Regions from separate parts of the Bradyrhizobium sp. 170 genome, predicted to be linked through region 1. Evidence: riboswitches for the same ligand, from Rfam matches in the RefSeq annotation. Region 1 holds a riboswitch; the other holds the start of a gene.
What was found. Region 1 has a riboswitch for S-adenosylmethionine ahead of IVB05_RS02800 (O-succinylhomoserine sulfhydrylase). Riboswitches for the same ligand answer to the same signal wherever they lie in the genome.
Positions count from the first base shown of each region.

Region 1 (4,664 bases):
ACGCCGAGAAGGACCGCGCGGCGGTTCTGGAAGTCGACCGTGCCAGCGGCCAATGGCGCGTGTTCGCCTCGGGCCTGCGCAATCCGAACGGCCCGGCATGGAATCCGAAAACCGGCGAGCTCTGGGTCGTCGTCAACGAGCGCGACGAACTCGGCAATGATCTTGTGCCCGACTACATGACGTCGGTGAAGGATGGCGCGTTCTACGGCTGGCCATATAGCTATTTCGGAGACCGCGTCGACACGCGCGTCGAGCCGCGACGGCCCGACCTGGTGCAGAAGGCGATGGCCCCGGATTATGCGCTCGGCGCGCATACCGCCTCGCTCGGGCTGGCGTTCAACACCGGCAATCTGTTTCCGCAGGAAATGGCAGGTGGCGCGTTCATAGGCCAGCACGGCTCGTGGAATCGCAAACCGCGCGCTGGCTACAAGGTGATCTTCGTTCCCTTCAAGGACGGCAAGCCCTCGGGCGCGCCGCAGGACGTGCTGACCGGTTTCCTCAACGACAAGGGCGAGGCGCAGGGCCGCCCCGTCGGCGTGCGGCTCGACAAACAGGGCGCGCTCTTGGTCGCCGACGACGTCGGCAACACGATCTGGCGCGTGACGCCGGCGGCGAAATCGGCATCGCGGTGACTGGCAACTACCGTCATTGCCTGCGACAAACGCGAAGCGTTTGCGCAAGAGCGTAGCGACGAAGCAATCCATCTCTCGGCAAGCGGAGATATGGATTGCTTCGCTTCGCTCGCAATTGTCGACGCTAGACCCGGAAATGCTTGGAGAGCTTCAACCCCTGCGCCTGGTAGTTCGAGCCGATGCGCTGGCCGTACATGGCGTCGGGGCGCGACAGCATTTTCTCGTAGACCAGACGGCCGACGATCTGGCCGTGCTCGAGAATGAACGGCACCTCGCGCGAGCGCACTTCGAGCACCGCGCGCGCGCCCTGCCCGCCGGCGCCGGCATAGCCGAAGCCGGGATCGAAGAATCCCGCGTAATGCACCCGGAATTCGCCGACCAGCGGATCGAACGGCACCATTTCCGCGGCGTAATCCGGCGGCACCTGCACGGCTTCCTTCGATGCCAGGATATAGAACTCGCCGGGATCGAGGATCAGGCTGCCGTCCGGGCGGGCCGGGATCGGCTCCCAGAATTCGTCGACGGCATAGCCGCTGCGGCGGTCGATATCGACCACGCCGGTGTGGCGCTTGGCGCGGTAGCCGACGAAGCCTGATGTATTTTCGCCGGAGAGATCGACTGATAGCGCCACGCCATTGGCCAAATCTGCGTCGTCGATATCGACCAGCCGCTCCGCGCCATGCAGTGCGTCGAGTTCGTCGGCGTTGAGGATGGCGTCGCCGGTGCGGAAGCGCACTTGAGAGAGCCGAGAGCCCTCGCGCAGCAGCACCGGAAACGTCTTCGGGCTGATCTCGGCATAGAGCGGGCCGTGATAGCCGGCGCCGATCATGTCGAACCGTCGCGTGCCGTCGGCGATCACACGGGTGAAGACGTCGAGCCGCCCGGTCGAGCTCTTTGGATTGGCGGCCGCTACGATCGACGGCGGCAGCGCCAGGCTCTCCAGCAGCGGCACGATGTAGACGCAGTTGGTCTCCAGCACCGCGCCGTCGGAGAGGTCGATTTCGTGCAGCTTCAACTCGTCGATGCGCTCGGCGACAGTTGAGCCGGGACCGGGCAGAAAACTCGCGCGCACCCGGTAGGCGATATCGCCCAGCCGCAAGTCGAGGCTCGCCGGCTGGATCTGGCTTTCGACAAAGGGATATTCCGGCAGGATCAGGCCCGCATCCGCCATCGCCGCGATCATGCGGTCGGGCAGAATTCCGTTGGCGTCGGGCGGGAGCGTGAACGGCACGGCGCGATCCTCAATACGGCCCAAATGTCATCCAAACCTCTTAAATATGGGCTTTTAGGGGTTATCCGATGGCCGCCTTGACGGGAAGGGCGCGAGGTAATATCAGCATGACTTATCCCGTGGTGATTTGAGCCGGCCGGCTTGCAGCCACGTTAAATAAGTCGCTAAACAGGCCGGGGACACGTGTGATCCCGGCCTGTGGAAATTTTTCCAGGCCGGTTTTTTGTGACCATTTTCCAAGATGGTCACGGCGGAGGTCACATGTCTGAGACTCGTTCTACCAAGCGTTATCGCCCCGAAACCCGCCTTGTCCATGGCGGCACGCTGCGCTCGCAATTCGGCGAGACGTCGGAGGCGCTGTTCCTCACCCAGGGCTACGTCTACGACAGCGCGGAGCAGTGCGAGGCCCGGTTCAAGGGCCAGGAGCCCGGCTTCATCTATTCGCGCTATTCCAATCCGACGATTGATATGTTCGAGCGCCGCATGATCGAGCTCGAGGGCGCGGAAGCCGCGCGCTCGACCGCGACCGGCATGGCCGCGGTGACGACCGCGATCCTCGCGCCGCTCCGGGCCGGCGACCATGTCGTCGCCTCGAAAGCCCTGTTCGGCTCGTGCCTTTACGTGGTGCAGGATCTGTTGCCGCGCTACGGCATCGAGACGACGCTGGTCGACGGTCTTGATCTCGACCAGTGGCAGCGCGCATTGCGGCCGAACACCAAGTCCTTCTTCCTGGAGAGCCCGACCAATCCGACGCTCGACGTGCTCGACATCCCGGCGATTGCCGAGATCGCGCACAGTGGCGGCGCACGGTTGATCGTCGACAACGTCTTCGCCACGCCGATCTGGCAGAGCCCGCTTTCGCTTGGCGCCGACGTCGTGGTCTACTCCGCAACCAAGCATATCGACGGCCAGGGCCGCTGCCTGGGCGGCATCATCCTGTCGTCGGAAGCTTTCATCGCCGAGCACATCCATAACTTCATGCGCCAGACCGGGCCATCGCTCTCGCCGTTCAACGCCTGGGCCCTGCTCAAGGGCCTGGAGACGCTCGGCGTGCGCGTGCGCGCGCAGACCGAAACGGCGGGCAAGGTCGCCGACGTGCTCGCGTCGCATCCGAAGATCTCGCGGCTGATCTATCCCGGCCGCGCCGATCACCCGCAAGCCGAGCTGGTGAAGAAGCAGATGCGCGCCGGCTCGACGCTGGTCGGCTTCGAGGTCAAGGGCGGCAAGCCGGCCGCATTCCGCTGCCTCAACGCGATGCGGATCGCGCGCATCTCGAACAATCTCGGCGACGCCAAGAGCCTCGTCACGCATCCTGCGACGACGACGCATCAACGCCTGACGCCGGAGGCGCGCGCCGAACTCGGCATCAGCGAAGGCTTCATCCGCTTCTCCGCCGGGCTCGAGCATGCCGATGATCTGATCGAGGATTTTACGGCTGCGCTGGAGAAGGCGTGAGGTAGCTGCAAATGCGTAGGGTGGGCAAAGCGAAGCGTGCCCACCATCGTGCCGCGTGCATCCTGATAGAATGGTGGGCACGGCGCTGACGCGCCTTTGCCCACCCTACGAATCTCACCTCACATCGGCCTATACGCCCGCACGTCCGACGGCACGTTGACGCCGAGCTTGATCTGGCCGACCGACCTGATGATGTCGTCGCCGAGCAGTTGCGCGAAGCAGGCGTAGCCCCAGTCGCTCATGTGCAGGCCGTCAGCGATCACGAAGTTCTCGATCGGGATCGCCTGCTTTTCGTGCCAGTCCTTCATGACCGCGAAGCGCGGAAATAAGCCGACCTTGCGAAGCTCGGCGGTCTTGTTCAGCAGCGTCATCATCTTGCCGGCGCTTTCGGCGTGCTCGTTGACCCGCGGCGAATATTGCGGATCGATCAGCACGATGTCGGCGCCAACAGCCTGAATGCGCGCGATGCCTTCCTCGACGAGTTTTGCAGTCTCACCCGGATCTAGGTTGCGCAGCACGGCGTTGGTGCCGACTTGCCAGATCACCAGGTCCGGATGCATGTCGATGACGGAGGTCTGCAGCCGCTTCATCATTTCCGGCGCGTCCTCGCCGCCCTTGCCGGCATTGACGACGGAGATGTCGGCCGTCGGATATTGCCGGCGCAATTGCGCGGCGAGCCGGTTGGGATAGTTGAATTCCGGCGAGGTCGCGCCGAAGCCGGCGGTCGATGACGATCCGAACGCGACTATCACCACCGGCTGACCCGCGACGAGCTTGCTCGCGACGCGCGGCAGCGATCCCATCGATTTGGAAGCACCCTTTGGCGGCAAGCAAGGAACACGGCTGAAGATGTCGCCGGTCGATTTCGCGACCTCCTTCACCTTGTCGATCGCCTTGCCGGTGATGCCCTTCTGCGCGGCCGGATTGGCGGCAGCCGCCGGCGCGGCCTGCGGCGGCGCGCTTTCAGCGGAGGGCTTGTTTTCAGTCTTGTTTTCAGTCTTGGCGTTGTCGGACAGCGCCGCCTGCTGGGCGGTCTGTTGCGGGGCCGTCTGGGCACGCAGCGGCGACACCGAGGCAGGCATCAATAGCGCCAGGCCCGCGGCGAAGACAGTCAGCAATATCGACAAACAAAAAGGGTAGTGACGACTCATTAACGCTGGTCCCTAATTCTGCTGCGCCTGATCGAGGCGGGCCGCATCGAGCACAAATTTCGACAGCGCGCGGCCTAGGCAGCCATGAACCCGTTTGGCCATGTCGGTGCCATGAAAAGTACTGAACAGGTCGAAATCTCCGGCATCGTTCCAGTGACGCATGATGGCAAACCGGTCGAACAGCGGAACATTATG
Region 1 covers NZ_CP064703.1:600,016-604,679, reverse strand. The annotation lists gene IVB05_RS02810 (sorbosone dehydrogenase family protein) at 1-632, shown strand, start outside; gene IVB05_RS02805 (2'-deoxycytidine 5'-triphosphate deaminase) at 757-1,863, opposite strand; SAM riboswitch at 1,973-2,052, shown strand; gene IVB05_RS02800 (O-succinylhomoserine sulfhydrylase) at 2,125-3,318, shown strand; gene IVB05_RS02795 (SGNH/GDSL hydrolase family protein) at 3,438-4,469, opposite strand; gene IVB05_RS02790 (SGNH/GDSL hydrolase family protein) at 4,482-4,664, opposite strand, start outside.

Region 2 (4,664 bases), 1.5 Mb from region 1:
GATCAGCGCGACGCGTCGGAAGATCGGCGCCGTATTCACTTGGCCGCCATGAAGTCGCGCAGGCCATCGACGACGAGGCGGTTGGCCTCCTCGGTGCCGATGGTCATGCGCAGGGCGTGGGGGAGGCCGTAGTTATTGAGCGCGCGCAGCACCAGCCCGCGCTTCGTCAGGAACGCATCCGCATCAGTCGAGGTCTTGCCCTTGTCGAGCGGGAAGTGGATCAGCACAAAATTCGCCACGCTCGGCGTGACCTTTAATCCCAGTTTTCCGATCTCTTCGGTCAGCCAGTTGCGCCACTCTTCGGTGAACGCCTTCGACATCTGGACATGTGCGGTGTCCTCGATCGCGGCGACCGCCGCCAGCATCGCCGGCGTCGAGACGTTGAACGGCCCGCGAATCCGGTTGACGGCGTCGATGATGTTGGCAGGGCCGAACATCCAGCCGATCCGCAGGGCCGCCAGCCCGTGGATCTTGGAGAAGGTGTGCGTCATCACGGTGTTTTCGGTGGTCGCCACCAGCTCAAGGCCGAGCTCGTAATCGTTGCGCGACACGTAGTCGGCATAGGCGGCGTCGAGTACCAGTAGCACATGCGGCGGCAGACCTGCGCGCAGCCGCTTGACCTCGTCGAACGGCACGTAGGTCCCGGTCGGGTTGTTCGGGTTGGCCAGCCACACCAGTTTTGTGCGCGGCGTCACGCGCGCGAGAATGGCGTCGACGTCGGCGGTGAAGTTGGTCTCGGGCGCAACGATGTTCTTCGCGCCGTTCGCCATGGTGGCGATCGGGTACACCAGAAAGCCGTGGGCGGTGGAGATCGCTTCATCGCCCTGGCTGAGATAGGTGTGCGCCAGCAAATTGAGGATTTCGTCCGAGCCGGCGCCGCAGATGATGCGGTTGGGATCGAGCCCGTAGGCGCGGCCGATCGCCTCGCGCAGCACCCGTGACGTGCCTTCCGGATAGTCCTCCAGATGCGCCGCCGCCTGCTTGTAGACTTCGATCGCCTTCGGCGACGGCCCGAACGGGGTCTCGTTGGCGGACAGCTTGAACACCTTGCGGCCCGGCTCCGGCACCGGCGTCTTGCCGGGCGTGTAGGGCGCAATATCGAGAATGCCGGGATTCGGCATGGGGCGGTTCATCTTCTGTCTCCGGATATTCAGGACGGCTTAGAACTTCGGCTTAGGATTTGGCTGCCCCGTTCGAGGGCACCGTATAGCGCGTTGCATGGGTGCCGACGAGGGCCGACGATCGCACCGAGGCGCCGGCCTGGATCAGGGCAGCCTTGATCTTCTCGAAGCCGGTGCCGGCATCCGACACCAGGAGCGCCGCGCCGTCGAAGGCGGTATCGGGCACGGCGACGATTTCGGCGAGCGGCGCCACGGCGCGCGCGATATCGGCGTTCCAGCCGGAGACGCGGACGCTCCACATCTGAACTTCCGTCACCATGGCGTCGTCGGCGACCCGCGAGATCAGGAACACCGGGAGTGCTGCCGGATGATCAGCGCGTTCGAGGAACGGCAGCCGGGCGATGATCTTCGGTGCGCCGCTGGCTTCCAGCGCGAGCCACCACGGCGTGCGGCTCGAGATGGCCGAGACCAGCGCCAGATCGCCCTTCGATTTCGCCACCGCCTCGACGGCGGCCTGCGCGCTGAAATGGCCCACATAAGGCACGACGAAGCCGAAGTGAAAGCGCGCCGAATCCCGCATCGCGGGCTCGCCGACCGAGACGTCCGCATGCACCGCGAACGGCGCCTGGACATAAGTGAACGTCGAGATGATGACGCGCCAGATGCTCTCGATGGTGTCGAGCGGCAGGATGCCGCGATGGCGCTGCACCAGTTGCCGCATCATGCTGGCCTCGCGCGCCGGGCGGAACGCGGAGCCGACTTCCTGGGTTTGCTTCACCTGGATCAGCCGGTCGATGATGTCGCCGCGCGCCATCAAGAGGCGATGGACCTGCTCGTCGATCGCGTCGATTTCCTTGCGCAGCTCCTGCAGCGAGGGCGGGGCGGGGGGTGCCTTGGACATCTGAGAAAACCTTGGTGCCGGAACAGCCCGATGCGCCCGGCAGACAGTCGCATTGATTAGGAAAGACGGGCGCTGAAAGCAAAGAGAAACGTCACGGGGGAGCCCTGCACGATCAGGTTAACCATGGCGCCTGGCCCCCGCCTGCCTTGACGAAATGCTTAGGCGGGACTAGCTTTGTTCCATTCCGTGGTCATTTGAGCCGGCCGGCTTGCAGCCACGTTAAACAACTCGCTAAACAGGCCGGGGACAGAGTTGATCCCGGCCGAACCTTTCGTTCAGGCCGGGTTTTTTATGGCCTGATTCTGTCTGTAGAGCCTCCGCGAGGAGGTCGGTGCCGATATGACCGACGTACCATCGATACCCAGTCCGGCGATCCATAGCGAGGATCGCGCGCAAGAGGCCGATCGTCCTGCTTCGCAGGTAGCGGAATTCGGCATGGACCAGCCCTTGCGGCTCGATTGCGGCGTCGACCTGGCGCCGTTTCAGATTGCCTATCAGACCTATGGCCAACTCAACGCCGATCGTTCCAATGCCATCCTGATCTGTCATGCGTTGACGCTCGACCAGCACGTCGCCAATGCGCATCCGCTGACCGGCAAGGCCGGCTGGTGGGAAATCATGGTCGGTCCCGGCCGTCCGCTCGATACCGACAAGTATTTCATCATCTGTTCGAACGTAATCGGCGGCTGCATGGGATCGACCGGTCCGGCCTCGACCAACCCAGCTACCGGCAAGGTGTGGGGACTGGATTTTCCGGTCGTTACGATCCCCGACATGGTCCGCGCACAGACCATGCTGCTCGACCGCCTCGGCATCGAGACGCTGTTCTGCGTCATCGGCGGATCGATGGGCGGCATGCAGGTGCTGCAATGGACTGCCGCCTATCCCGAGCGCGTGTTCTCGGCATTGCCGGTCGCGTGCTCGACGCGCCACTCGGCGCAGAACATCGCGTTCCACGAACTCGGCCGTCAGGCCGTGATGGCCGATCCCGATTGGCGCGGCGGACGTTATTTCGACCAGGGCACCCATCCGCATCGCGGCCTCGGCGTGGCGCGGATGGCGGGTCACATCACCTATCTCTCCGACGCCGCGCTGCATCGCAAGTTCGGGCGGCGGATGCAGGACCGCGACCTGCCGACATTCTCGTTCGATGCCGATTTCCAGGTCGAAAGCTATCTGCGTTATCAAGGCTCGTCCTTTGTCGAGCGCTTCGACGCCAACAGCTATCTCTATCTGACGCGGGCAATGGACTATTTCGACATCGCCGCCGACCGCAACGGCGTGCTGGCGCACGCGTTTCGCGGCATCAAGACGCGCTTCTGCGTAATCTCGTTTACTTCCGATTGGCTGTTCCCGACCTCGGAATCGCGCGCGCTGGTGCATGCGCTGAACGCGTCGAGCGCGCGGGTGTCGTTCGCCGAAATCGAAACCGATCGCGGCCACGACGCCTTCCTGCTCGACGTGCCGGAGTTCTTCGAAATTTCCCGCGCCTTCCTGCAATCCGCCGGCAAGGCGCGCGGCCTCGGCAATAATACGGGTGGTTGAGATGGCGCTTCAGGAACAGGCCTTGCCGCTCGGCGGCATAGCGCCCGATCGCACGGGCAAGTATCGCACCGATCACCTCCTGGTCGCCGACATGATCGGACGGGGCTCTAAGGTGCTCGACGTCGGCTGCGGCGACGGCGAGTTACTGCAACTCCTGGAGAGCCGCGGCATCGACGGCCGCGGCATCGAGCTGTCGCGCGAGGGCGTCAACCGCTGCGTCGCCGGGGGGCTCGCCGTGGTGCAGGGCGATGCCGACACCGACCTCGTCAATTATCCTGATGACGCCTTCGACTACGTGATCCTGTCGCAGACGCTGCAGGCGACGCGGCAGCCGAAGGTCGTGCTGGAGAACCTGCTGCGGATCGGCCGGCGCGCCATTGTCTCGTTTCCGAACTTCGGCTTCTGGAAGATGCGGCTACAGCTCCTTGTCGGCGGCCACATGCCGCGCACGGAGAATTTGCCGGCGACCTGGTACGACACGGCCAATATCCACTTCTGCACCATCAAGGATTTCGTCGAACTGTGCGACGCGATCAACGTCAAGATGGAGCGCGCGGTGGCGCTCGATCTCTACGGCCGCCCGGTGCCGCTGAACCTGCCCTGGTGGGTCTGGAACATGTTCGGCGAGCAGGGCGTGTTTTTGCTGAGCCGGGGCGGGGCGGGGAAGTAGCGCCACCGCCGTCATTCCGGGGCGATGCGAAGCATCGAGCCCGGAATCCATCGGGCCGCAGGTTACGTGGATGAATGGATTCCGGGCTCGCGACTTCGTCGCGCCCGGAATGACGGCTAGAGCATCGACCGCGCATCCCGCACCAGCCATCGCTCGGCCTCGACCAGCGCAATGAACCGCTCCACCATCTCATTGAACAGCGCCGGCTCCTCCAGATTGAGCACGTGGCCCGACTTCGGAAAGAACGAAAGCCCCGCCGCCGGCAGATGCTGCTTCAGGAACAGGCTCGGCCCGATGCAGTTGTCGTCCTCGTCGCCGCACAGGATCAGCGCCGGTGTCGGCACGCGCCGGATCGCATCGGTCATGGTGTAGATCGAGGGCCGCTGGCCCTGGAAGCTGCGCATCGTGTTGGCTGAACCCTTGGCAT
Region 2 covers NZ_CP064703.1:8,309,447-8,314,110, reverse strand. The annotation lists gene IVB05_RS39160 (prephenate/arogenate dehydrogenase family protein) at 1-39, opposite strand, end outside; gene hisC (histidinol-phosphate transaminase) at 36-1,133, opposite strand; gene IVB05_RS39150 (chorismate mutase) at 1,174-2,022, opposite strand; SAM riboswitch at 2,199-2,278, shown strand; gene IVB05_RS39145 (homoserine O-acetyltransferase) at 2,362-3,567, shown strand; gene metW (methionine biosynthesis protein MetW) at 3,569-4,237, shown strand; gene IVB05_RS39135 (alpha/beta hydrolase) at 4,354-4,664, opposite strand, start outside.
Region 2: another riboswitch for S-adenosylmethionine. It lies ahead of IVB05_RS39145 (homoserine O-acetyltransferase); the one in region 1 lies ahead of IVB05_RS02800 (O-succinylhomoserine sulfhydrylase).